Regions from separate parts of the Kitasatospora sp. NPDC051914 genome, predicted to be linked through region 1. Evidence: riboswitches for the same ligand, from Rfam matches in the RefSeq annotation. Region 1 holds a riboswitch; the other holds the start of a gene.
What was found. A riboswitch is a leader RNA that binds a small molecule or an ion and turns the genes downstream of it on or off. The one in region 1 is predicted to bind glycine.
Positions count from the first base shown of each region.

Region 2: it holds a riboswitch for glycine, as region 1 does, so the genes downstream of both, gcvP (aminomethyl-transferring glycine dehydrogenase) here and gcvT (glycine cleavage system aminomethyltransferase GcvT) in region 1, are expected to answer to the same signal.

Region 1 is NZ_JBFAXX010000017.1:97,467-102,952, forward strand. Features, by position in the region: gene AB0M03_RS13870 (ABC transporter permease) at 1-933, opposite strand, end outside; gene AB0M03_RS13875 (enhanced serine sensitivity protein SseB C-terminal domain-containing protein) at 1,522-2,409, opposite strand; gene AB0M03_RS13880 (enhanced serine sensitivity protein SseB) at 2,565-3,359, opposite strand; glycine riboswitch at 3,475-3,576, shown strand; gene gcvT (glycine cleavage system aminomethyltransferase GcvT) at 3,763-4,881, shown strand; gene gcvH (glycine cleavage system protein GcvH) at 4,963-5,337, shown strand; gene glyA (serine hydroxymethyltransferase) at 5,415-5,486, shown strand, end outside.
Region 2 is NZ_JBFAXX010000020.1:110,008-115,493, reverse strand. Features, by position in the region: gene AB0M03_RS15660 (PRC and DUF2382 domain-containing protein) at 1-1,026, opposite strand, end outside; glycine riboswitch at 1,250-1,354, shown strand; gene gcvP (aminomethyl-transferring glycine dehydrogenase) at 1,579-4,452, shown strand; gene AB0M03_RS15650 (DUF5999 family protein) at 4,588-4,779, opposite strand; gene AB0M03_RS15645 (hypothetical protein) at 5,122-5,486, opposite strand, start outside.

The DNA.
Region 1 (5,486 bases):
GGCGAGCACCGTGACGAAGATCGCGAGACCGGGGATGACCATGTAGGTCGGGTCGGCCTGGTAGATCTTGGTCGCCTCGGAGAGCATCTGGCCCCAGGAGGGCGTCGGCGGCTTGACGCCCGCGCCCAGGAAGCTGAGCGCCGCCTCGCTGAGGATGTTGGTGGGGATGATCAGCGTCGTGTAGACGAGGATCGGTGCGACCAGGTTCGGCAGCAGCTCACGGAAGAGGATGTGGATGCTGCCGGCACCCAGGCTGCGGGCGGCGTCGACGAACTCCCGCTCGCGCAGTGACAGGGCCTGGCCGCGGACGATGCGGCCGATGTACGGCCAGCCGAAGAAGCCGATGACCAGGACGAGGATGCCCATGCGCAGGGTGGTTCCGCCGAGGCCCAGCAGCGAGTTCGGCATGACCGAGACCAGCGCGATGGAGAACAGCAGCTGCGGGAAGGCCAGCAGGACGTCCATCACCCGGCTGATCGCGGTGTCGATCCAGCCGCCGAAGTAGCCGGCCGCGGCGCCGAGCACCACGCCGATCACCACGGAGACTGCGGCCGCCAGGAAGGCCACGGTGAGCGAGATCTGGGCGCCGTAGAGGATCCGGCTGAAGACGTCGCGGCCGAAGGTCGGGTCGACGCCGAGCAGGAACTCGCCGCTCATACCGCCGTAGGCGCCCTTGGGGAGGCCGAGGTCCGGGTTGATCTGGTCCGGGTGGGGCTCGTCGACCGGGTGGCCGAACAGCGCCGTCAGCACCGGAGCGAAGATCGCGGCGAGGATCAGCAGGAGCACCACGGCGCCGCCCGCGAGGGCGACCTTGTCACGCTTCAGGCGGTCCCAGGCGATCCGGCCCGGAGAACGGCCCTGGATGCGCTTGGCCGGGGCGGCAGTTGCGGCCTCGGGCCGGGCAGAGCCGGTGGTCTCGGTGGGTGTGGTCATGAGTCAGTTCGTTCCCCTCGCCGACGGTGGCCGGCCCACGGCCCGGTCCGGCGGGGCGACCCGGGCCCGATCAGGGCCCGGACCCCGGTGCGGTCCGGAGTTCGCGACAGTGCGGTGCAGAGCGGTGCGGTGGTTCCGTACGCCGGTGCGGCGGTGCAGAGTTCGTTTTCGGGGTGCCGGAACCGGCCGGCCGGACTCGGGGACCGGGGTGGCGGGTTCGCGGCGTTGCGGGGTGGAGCGGGTCCTGCGTGGTGCCGGTGCGCGGCATGCACATCGCGCGGTTCGGCGGGTTCCGGAGGGCGCGTTCACCTTTGTGGGGATCGGATCGCGCACTGCGTTGGGCAGCACTCTCTGTCATCGGAGAGGCGTTCCGCCAGAGGGGGCAACCGAAGGATGCCTAACTGTGATCTGTCCACATGCAGACCCGTCGGGCCTCGAATGGGCGTCTTCACACGGCTGAAACAAGCCTGTCAAGACGGGTACTGACGGAAGCCCGCCAACGGCGGGAAACCGCCACCACCTGGGCATGACCCGCCACTGGCGGACCTCCGCCACAAGGCTCGGTAAAGTGCGGGAAAAGAAAGTGGATCAGCGGCCGGGGTAGCCGGGCCACGGCTGCTGGGGCCAGGGCTGCGGCCCCGGCGCCGACTGCGGAGAGTAACCATAGGCCGGGTAGGGGGCCCCGCCCTGCGGGTGCCCGTACTGGGCGTCGCGGTCGAAGAACGGGCGGGCGTTGGCGCGCATCCACATCGCGACCGGGTCGAACTCGTCGGCCATCGCGACGGTGGAGACCGCCAGCCCCTCCGGGGCCAGCTGGGCGGCGCGCTGCACCAGCGCCCGCGCCGCCTCCACCGCGGGCGGGGAGTTGTCGTACAGGTCCAGCCCGACGGCCAGGTACGCCTCGCCCAGGGCGGGCTGCACCCAGGCCTGGCGCAGCGAGCGCAGCGGCCGGACCTGCACCGCCTGCTGCTCCAGCAGGCCGTAGAACTGCGGCGCGTGCAGGCGGGGTTCGGAGATGCCCAGCGGGCCGGCCGGGAGCCGGTCCAGGCCCACCGCGATGCGTCTGAGGTCGGCCCACGGGACGCCGACGCCGCCGCCGGGCGCGTGCGGGTTCAGCCACAGGCCCCAGCGGGTCCGGAACAGCGCGGCGGCGATCTCGGTGCCGGAGATCACCTCGTGGCCGCGGGCCCAGCCGCTGGCGGCGAGCTGCTCGGCGGAGGTGACGGCGGGGGCGTAGCCGTGCCCGCCGATGTCCATGTTCCCGTACTGGGCGTCGGGGCTGCCGGGGGTGCCGTGCCAGAGCAGCATCCAGACCTGCCCCTGGGCGAGGGCCCGGAGCAGGTTCTCGTACGCGTCGTAGCGCTCCGGGGCGACCGCGCCGAGGGCGCGCTCGATGGCGCCCGGGTCTCCGCCCGCGGGCGCCACGGGTGCCCGGCCCCACTGGCCCGGCCCGCCGCCTGCCGCTGCCGCGCTCATGCGCCCGCCTCGCTCCGCTCGCTCACGTCGCCGTGCCCCGTCTTGTCCGTCTTCCGCCGCTCGCCCTCACTGTCGGGGAGCACCCTATTGCGCAAGGCCGACAGGCGTCATGCCGCATACCCCCCGGCCGCCCCGCCGCCGTGCGGCGCAGGCGGTCACCCCCGGACGTAGAACGGCGCCACGGCGGTGAGCAGCCACTCGACGACGGGGTCGTCGGCAAGATCGAGCAGCACCAGGTGGACGCCCCAGGGCGGCGGCGCGGTTCCCATCGCACGGCCGAGCGCCTCGTTGACCTGCGCGGGATCGGCCGGCCAGGCCGGGTCGAGCTGGATCCCGACGTACAGCTGCGGGGCGTCGGCCTCCACCCGGGCGAGCGCCCGGCGCGCCGTCAGCACGCCCGGCAGCGCCTGGAGTTCGGCGGTCGCCGCGGCGAGGAAGGCGTACGGCTCGTGGTGCGGCTCGGGCTCGCGCAGGGCCACCGCGGCGCCCTCGGAGACGGGCTCGGCGTCCCAGCGGTCGCCCTGCGGTCCGCGGCGCAGCTCGCCGACGCCCTCGGGCGGCACCGGGATGCCCACCGGCGCCTCCGGGTTGACCGCGATGCCGATGCCGAGCGGGAGGCCGCGGGCGAACTCCCAGACCGGTGCGATCGCGAACGGCATGCCGGGGGCGTGCTGCAGGAACTGCTCCTGCGAGGAGAACACCGGGACGTACGGGGTACCGGCCAGCTCGATGGTCGGCAGGTCCAGCGAGGTGCCCTGCGGGTCGGCGCCGGCCGGCAGCGGGATCCACACCTGGCTGCGGGCCAGCACCTCGATCACCCGGGGCGTCGCGCCGGGGTCGCCGAGGGCCGCGGTGAGCACCTGCTCCAGTTCGTTGGACGGCCAGCCGCCGCCCTCCGGCGCCGAGCCGGGACCGGCCCACGCCTGTGCCTCGCCCGCCGGATAGCCCATGTACCGCCCCTTCGATCGACCGCTGTACAGAGCCTAGCGGGCCGCCCCCTCTCCCATCAGGCCCGGCGGCATGCCATGATGAGCGCGCTCGACCTCCAAGTTCATACTGGCCGCTCGAACCCGCGCGGGAGAGTCCGGAACGCCCCCAGGGCGCGGCCGGCGCCGAAGGAGCAAGTCCTCCCCGGAATCTCTCAGGCACCCATACCGCACGGGCGAGGCACATCTGGAAAGTGGACACGGCCGCGCCGTGCGCCCACCCACGGTGCAAGCCGCCATCCTTGAGGTGGCGGTGAAGCTCTCAGGTTGTTGACGACAGACGGGGAGACTCCACCAGCCCGTCCTGCCCGCCCCCGGGCAGGAGGGTCGCCCGCGTGCCCGCAAGCAGCCAAGGAGTCCTGCCGTCATGTCCCTCCGCCTCACCGCGCTCGACGCGCTGCACCGCTCGCTCGGTGCCACCATGACCGACTTCGCCGGCTGGGACATGCCGCTGCGCTACGGCAGCGAGCGCGAGGAGCACCTCGCCGTCCGGACGAAGGCCGGCCTGTTCGACCTCTCGCACATGGGCGAGATCACCGTGAGCGGCCCGCAGGCCGGCGAGATGCTGGACCACGCGCTGGTCGGCTTCATCTCCGCGCTCGGCGTGCTGCGCGCCCGCTACACCATGATCTGCCGCGAGGACGGCGGCATCCTCGACGACCTGATCGTCTACCGCACCGCGGAGGACGAGTACATGGTGGTCGCCAACGCCTCCAACGCCCAGGTGGTGCTGGACGCGCTGACCGAGCGCGCCGAGGGCTTCGACGCGGTCGTCCGCGACGACCGCGACGCCTACGCGCTGATCGCCGTCCAGGGCCCGGAGGCGAACGGCATCCTCGCCTCGCTGACCGACGCCGACCTGCCCGGCCTGAAGTACTACGCGCTGCTGCCCGCGACCGTCGCCGGCAAGCAGGTCTGGCTCGCCCGTACGGGCTACACCGGCGAGGACGGCTTCGAGGTCTTCTGCGCCCCGGCCGACGCCGAGCACCTGTGGCAGGCGCTGACCGAGGCGGGCGCCGACAAGGGCCTGGTGCCGTGCGGCCTGTCCTGCCGCGACACGCTGCGCCTGGAGGCGGGCATGCCGCTGTACGGCCACGAGCTGTCCACCGACCTGACCCCGTTCGACGCCGGCCTCGGCCGCGTGGTGCGCTTCGACAAGACCACCAACGAGGGCGCCTTCGTCGGCCGCAAGGCGCTGGAGCAGGCGGCCGCCGAGGCCGAGTCCGCGCCGCCGCGCAAGCTGGTCGGCCTGGTCTCCGAGGGCAAGCGGGTGCCGCGCGCCGAGTACGCGGTGGTCGACGCCCAGGGCGACCCGATCGGCCGGATCACCTCCGGCGCGCCCTCCCCCACCCTCGGCAAGCCGATCGCCATCGCCTACGTGGACGCGGCGCACGCCGAGCCCGGCACCGCCGTCGCCGTCGACGTGCGCGGCAAGGCCGAGCCGGTCGAGGTCGTTGCGCTGCCGTTCTACAAGCGCGCCCGCTGAGCGCCGAAAAGCCCCTTCACCGAGCGGTCCGCACAGCGGACGGCCCCGCCCCTCCCCCTTGCGATCCTGGAGAATGACGCCATGAGCAACCCCACGCACCTGCAGTACACCGAGGAGCACGAGTGGCTGACCGCCGCCGTGGACGGGGTGTCGACGATCGGCATCACCGCGCACGCCGCGGACGCCCTCGGCGACATCGTGTACGTCCAGCTCCCCGAGGTCGGTGACACGGTCACCGCCGGTGAGACCTGTGGCGAGCTGGAGTCCACCAAGTCGGTCAGCGACCTGTACTCGCCCGTCACCGGCGAGGTCGTGGAGGTCAACCAGGCCGTCCTCGACGACAACGCGCTGGTGAACAGCTCCCCGTTCGAGGAGGGCTGGCTGTTCAAGGTCCGCGTCGAGGAGACCGGCAAGACGCTCGACGCCGACGCGTACACCGCCTTCATCGGCGGCTGACCGCCCGCTCTCCGGGGCGGCCGCAGCGCAGCGGCCGCCCCGCCCTGGCCCTTCGCTCCACGGGGAGACCCCACCTCATGACGGTTCTCAACCAGTCCCTGCACGCGCTCGACCCGGAGATCGCGGCCGCGGTCGACGCCGAGCTGCAC
Region 2 (5,486 bases), on a different contig from region 1:
CGTCCCGTCGTGCACCTCCACGTGTTCGCGCCGCAGCTCCTCGCGGACGAACTCCTCCTCGGTGTACCGCTCGACCACCAGTCGGACCCGCTCGACCGGCGCCAGGTACTTGCGCACCACCGGCCGCTCCTCGCGCAGGGTCACCTCCTCCACCGCCTCGGCGATCTCCTGCTCGGTCAGCGCGGCCCGCTCGGCGTCGGTCACCGGCACCCGCTCCACCCGGACGCGCTCGCGCACCACCGGCACCCGCCGCTCCACGGCCTCCGAGGTCACGTACTTGCGCAGCCGCGCGGTGCCCAGCACGTGCCACTCGGTGCTGATGTCCAGGCGCTCCTCGCGGCAGGTGACCTCCACCGGCCCGCGCGGCCCGGCTTCACCGTCGGCGTGCTGCTCCTCGGCGGACGGCGCCCGGTGCGGTGCGGCGGACGGCGCGACCAGCGGGCGGACGTTGCCGCCGGCCGGCACCGCCTGGAGCCGCATCGTGTTGTCGTGCGCCTCCGGGCGGTGCCGGCCGTCGTGCGGCTCGGCGCGGTCGTGCCGGGTGCCGGGCCCACCGTCCGGCTGCCGGGCGGGGCCGTGGCCGTTCGCGGCGGGCGGCCCGGCCGCCGGGGCGGGGGCCGGGCCGGGGGAGGCGTTGGCCACCGACCCGAAGCCGGTGTCCCGGCTGCGCCCGGCCGGGGCGGCGGGCGCCTCCGCGGTCGGGCGGCCGGTGCCCGAGGTGTCCAGACCGTAGTAGCGGTAGAGCTGCAACTCCTGGGCCGGTGAGAGGTGCTGGCCCACGCCGAAGTCCGGGGACTCCTTGACCAGCGACTTGTCGTACGGGACCCGCAGCTCCTCGCCGGAGAACTCGCTGGTGGTCAGCGGGACGAAGGCGTCCCGGCCGAAGATCCCGGTGCGCACCGCGGCCCACTCGGGCTCGCCGGTTGCGTCGTCGAGATAGACCTCGTCGACCGTGCCGATCTTGTCACCGTTCCGGTCGACCGCCTTGTGCCCGATCAGGTCTCGCGGATCGATATCGGTCTGCACGCTGTCCTCCAGTGCAACTGCTCCTGTGGTACTCGAAAGTGGGGTCACCTGGAGGAGCTGGCCAGACGCCATCTCACACAAAACGCCATGGACCGGACAGCGGCGAGCCGAGCGGGGCCGTCCGGGCCGGTGATCGGCCGTCCGGGGGAACGCGGCGCGTGGGACGCCGGTCACAGCACCCGCCATCGACGGGTGTCCCGCTGGTACCCTGGGCGGCGACCGCCGAGCCCGCGCGGGAGAGTCCCCGACCCTGCTGAGCTGGGGCAAGGGGCGCCGAAGGAGCAACTCCTCCCCGGAATCTCTCAGGCATCCGTACCGCACGGGACAGGTCACTCTGGAAAGCAGGGCAGGGCCGTCGGCACAGGAGCCGTCGGTGACCACCCTCACCGACGGTGCAAGCCGAAAAGATGCCCCAGGGCGTCGGGGCGGCGAAGCTCTCAGGTACCGATGACAGAGGGGGAGGCCTGACGGGTTCGTGCGTCCTCGGCTCCCCACGGCGGCCGACCGGCGTGCGTACCCCCGCCGGTCCGTGACCAGGAGGCCTCGACCCCCATGAACGCCCAGCCGAACCTCACCGAGCTCGAGCAGGCCAGCCCCTTCGAGACCCGCCACATCGGCCCCGACGCGGCCGCCCAGGCGAAGATGCTGGCCCAGGTGGGCTACGCCTCCCTGGACGAGCTGTCCGACGCGGCCGTGCCCGAGGCCATCCGCAGCCTGACCGCGCTGGGCCTGCCCGCCGGCCGCAGCGAGGCCCAGGTGCTCGCCGAGCTGCGCGAGCTGGCCGGACGCAACCAGGTCGCCACCTCCATGATCGGCCTCGGCTACTACGGCACCTTCACCCCGCCGGTGATCCTGCGCAACGTGCTGGAGAACCCGGCCTGGTACACCGCCTACACCCCGTACCAGCCGGAGATCTCGCAGGGCCGCCTCGAGGCGCTGCTGAACTTCCAGACCCTGGTCTCCGACCTGACCGGCCTCGCCACCTCCGGCTCCTCCCTGCTCGACGAGGGCACCGCGGCCGCCGAGGCGATGGCCCTGGCCCGCCGCGTCACCAAGGTCAAGGGCGGTGTCTTCCTGATCGACGCCGACACCCTGCCGCAGACCGTCGCCGTGATCGAGACCCGCGCCGTGCCGACCGGCGTCGAGGTCGTCGTCGCCGACCTGTCCGAGGGCATCCCGGCCGAGATCGCCGAGCGCGGCGTCTTCGGCGTGCTGCTCCAGTACCCGGGAGCCTCCGGTGTCGTCCGCGACCTCGCCCCGGTCATCGAGCAGGCGCACGGCCTCGGTGCGGTCGTCGCGGTCGCCGCCGACCTGCTCGCCCTCACCCTGCTCAAGTCCCCGGGCTCGCTCGGCGCCGACATCGCCTGCGGCACCTCGCAGCGCTTCGGCGTCCCGATGGGCTTCGGCGGCCCGCACGCCGGCTACCTCGCCGTCCGCGCCGAGTACGCCCGCAACCTGCCCGGCCGCCTGGTCGGCGTCTCCGTCGACTCCGACGGCAACCGCGCCTACCGCCTCGCCCTGCAGACCCGCGAGCAGCACATCCGCCGCGAGAAGGCCACCAGCAACATCTGCACCGCCCAGGTGCTGCTCGCCGTGATGGCCTCCATGTACGCCGTCTACCACGGCCCCGACGGCCTGGCCACGATCGCCCGCCGCACCCACCGCTACGCCGCGGCGCTCGCCGAGGGCCTGCGTGCCGGCGGCGTCGAGCTGGTGCACGGCGCGTTCTTCGACACCGTCACCGCCCGCGTCCCGCAGCGCGCCGACGAGGTCGTCGCCGCCGCGCTCGCCGCGAACATCAACATCTTCAAGGTCGACGCCGACACCGTCTCGATCTCCTGCGACGAGACCACCACCCGCGAGCACGTCGCCGCGCTCTGGGCCGCCTTCGGCGTCACCGGTGCCGAGCTGGCCGAGACCGCCGACGCGCTGCCGGCCGCCCTGCTGCGCGAGGACGAGTACCTCACCCACCCGGTCTTCCACAGCCACCGCTCCGAGACCGCCATGCTGCGCTACCTGCGCCGCCTGTCGGACCGCGACTACGCGCTGGACCGCGGCATGATCCCGCTGGGCTCCTGCACCATGAAGCTCAACGCGACCACCGAGATGGAGCCGGTGACCTGGCCCGAGTTCGGCCAGCTGCACCCCTTCGCCCCGGCCGACCAGGTGCAGGGCTTCCTCAGCCTGATCCACGGCCTGGAGCAGCAGCTCGTCGAGGTGACCGGCTACGACGCGGTCTCCATCCAGCCGAACGCCGGCTCCCAGGGCGAGCTGGCCGGCCTGCTGGCCGTCCGCGCCTACCACCACGCCAACGGCGACACCCAGCGCGACGTCTGTCTCATCCCGTCCTCCGCGCACGGCACCAACGCCGCCTCCGCGGTGATGGCCGGCATGCGCGTCGTCGTGGTCAAGACCCTCACCGACGGCGACGTCGACGTCGAGGACCTCAAGGCCAAGATCCAGCAGCACCGCGACCAGCTGTCCGTGCTGATGGTCACCTACCCGTCCACCCACGGCGTGTTCGAGACCGAGATCACCACCATCTGCGAGCTGGTGCACGAGGCCGGCGGCCAGGTCTACGTCGACGGCGCCAACCTCAACGCGCTGGTCGGCCTCGCCAAGCCGGGCAAGTTCGGTGCCGACGTCTCGCACCTGAACCTGCACAAGACCTTCTGCATCCCGCACGGCGGCGGCGGCCCTGGCGTCGGCCCGGTCGCGGTCCGCGAGCACCTCGCGCCGTACCTGCCGAACCACCCGCTGCAGGAGGAGGCCGGCCCGGCCACCGGCGTCGGCCCGATCTCGGCCGCCCCGTGGGGCTCGGCGGCGATCCTGCCGATCTCCTGGGCGTACGTCCGCCTGATGGGCGGCGAGGGCCTCAAGCGCGCCACCCAGGTGGCCGTGCTGAACGCCAACTACATCGCCAAGCGGCTCGCCCCGCACTACCCGGTGCTCTACACCGGCCCCGGCGGCCTGGTCGCGCACGAGTGCATCATCGACCTGCGACCGCTCACCAAGGAGACCGGCGTCACCGTCGACGACATCGCCAAGCGCCTGATCGACTACGGCTTCCACGCCCCGACCATGTCCTTCCCGGTGGCCGGCACGCTGATGATCGAGCCCACCGAGTCCGAGGACCTGTACGAGATCGACCGCTTCTGCGAGGCGATGATCGAGATCCGCGCGGAGATCGACAAGGTCGGCTCCGGCGAGTGGCCCGCCGAGGACAACCCGCTGCGCAACGCCCCGCACACCGCCGCCAACCTGGCCGGTGACTGGCAGCACGCGTACACCCGCGAGGAGGCCGTCTTCCCGGCCGGCGTGAACCCCGCGGACAAGTACTGGCCGCCGGTGAGCCGCATCGACGGTGCGTACGGCGACCGCAACCTGGTCTGCTCCTGCCCGCCGCTGGACGAGTACGGCAACTGAACCGGTAGCGCATGACGGCGAGGGCCCCGGAGGAAGCTTCCTCCGGGGCCCTCGCGGCGTTCGGGACGGCCTGGCGGCCGTCGGGCGGCTGTTGCTTGCCGGGTGGCTGTGCTGCCGGGTGGTGGCGCTTGTCCGTCAGGCTGCCACGGCGAGCGGCCGCCGCGGGGCGATCACCCGGCCGTCGGGCAGCAGTTCACCGGTGTCCTCGAAGAGGAGGACGCCGTTGCAGAGCAGGCTCCAGCCCTGCTCGGGGTGGCGGGCCACCGGGACGGCCGCTTCGCGGTCGGCCGACTCCGCCGAAGGGCACTCAGGACGGTGCTGGCACATAGCTCGTACCCTCGCTTCGCTCGCGATCCTCCCCGCCGCACGGCACCCCCGTGGCGCGCCGCCCTGCCGGCGGATCATCCTCTTCGCCGGCCCAGGTGTGAACCGGCGCTCCAGTGGGTAGGACAACCGCCCACTCGTGCTGGTTCCCAGTGTCGGCATCCCGCGGCCTTCCCGCAGCCGTTTCGTGACATGCGCCACAACTCCTTGCCGGAGATCACCCGTTCAGGCGGCCGAGCAGCGCGGGAACGACGAAACGGGCCACCGGTGACCTGACCCCAATGGGTCAGACCCGATGGCCCGTCCGGGCGAGTCGACGCGTCGGCCCGGCGGGGCCGCGGCGCGTCAGCCCTGGCCGAGCAGGACCGCGGTGCCGCCGAGCGGCGGGCGCTCCAGGGCCGCCAGCAGCTCGGCCGCGTGGTAGATCCGGTGCGCCGTCACGCCCAGCGGCGCGGGGGAGAGCGGGATCAGCAGGTCGTCCCCGCCGTCCGGCGCCGAACCGTTCAGCCACAGGGCGGTGGCGTAGTGGCCGGGCATCGACAGCAGCCGCGGCAGGCGGATGGTGCGCGAGCCCTGCGCCAGCTGCCAGGCCTGCCGCAGCGCCTGCACCGTGGAGTCGAGGTAGGGGCCGGCCGCGAAGTGCGAGAAGGCGTGCCCGCCCGCCGTCTCGGCGACCTCCGCCGCGGCGACCACACCGCCGGTGCCGTGCT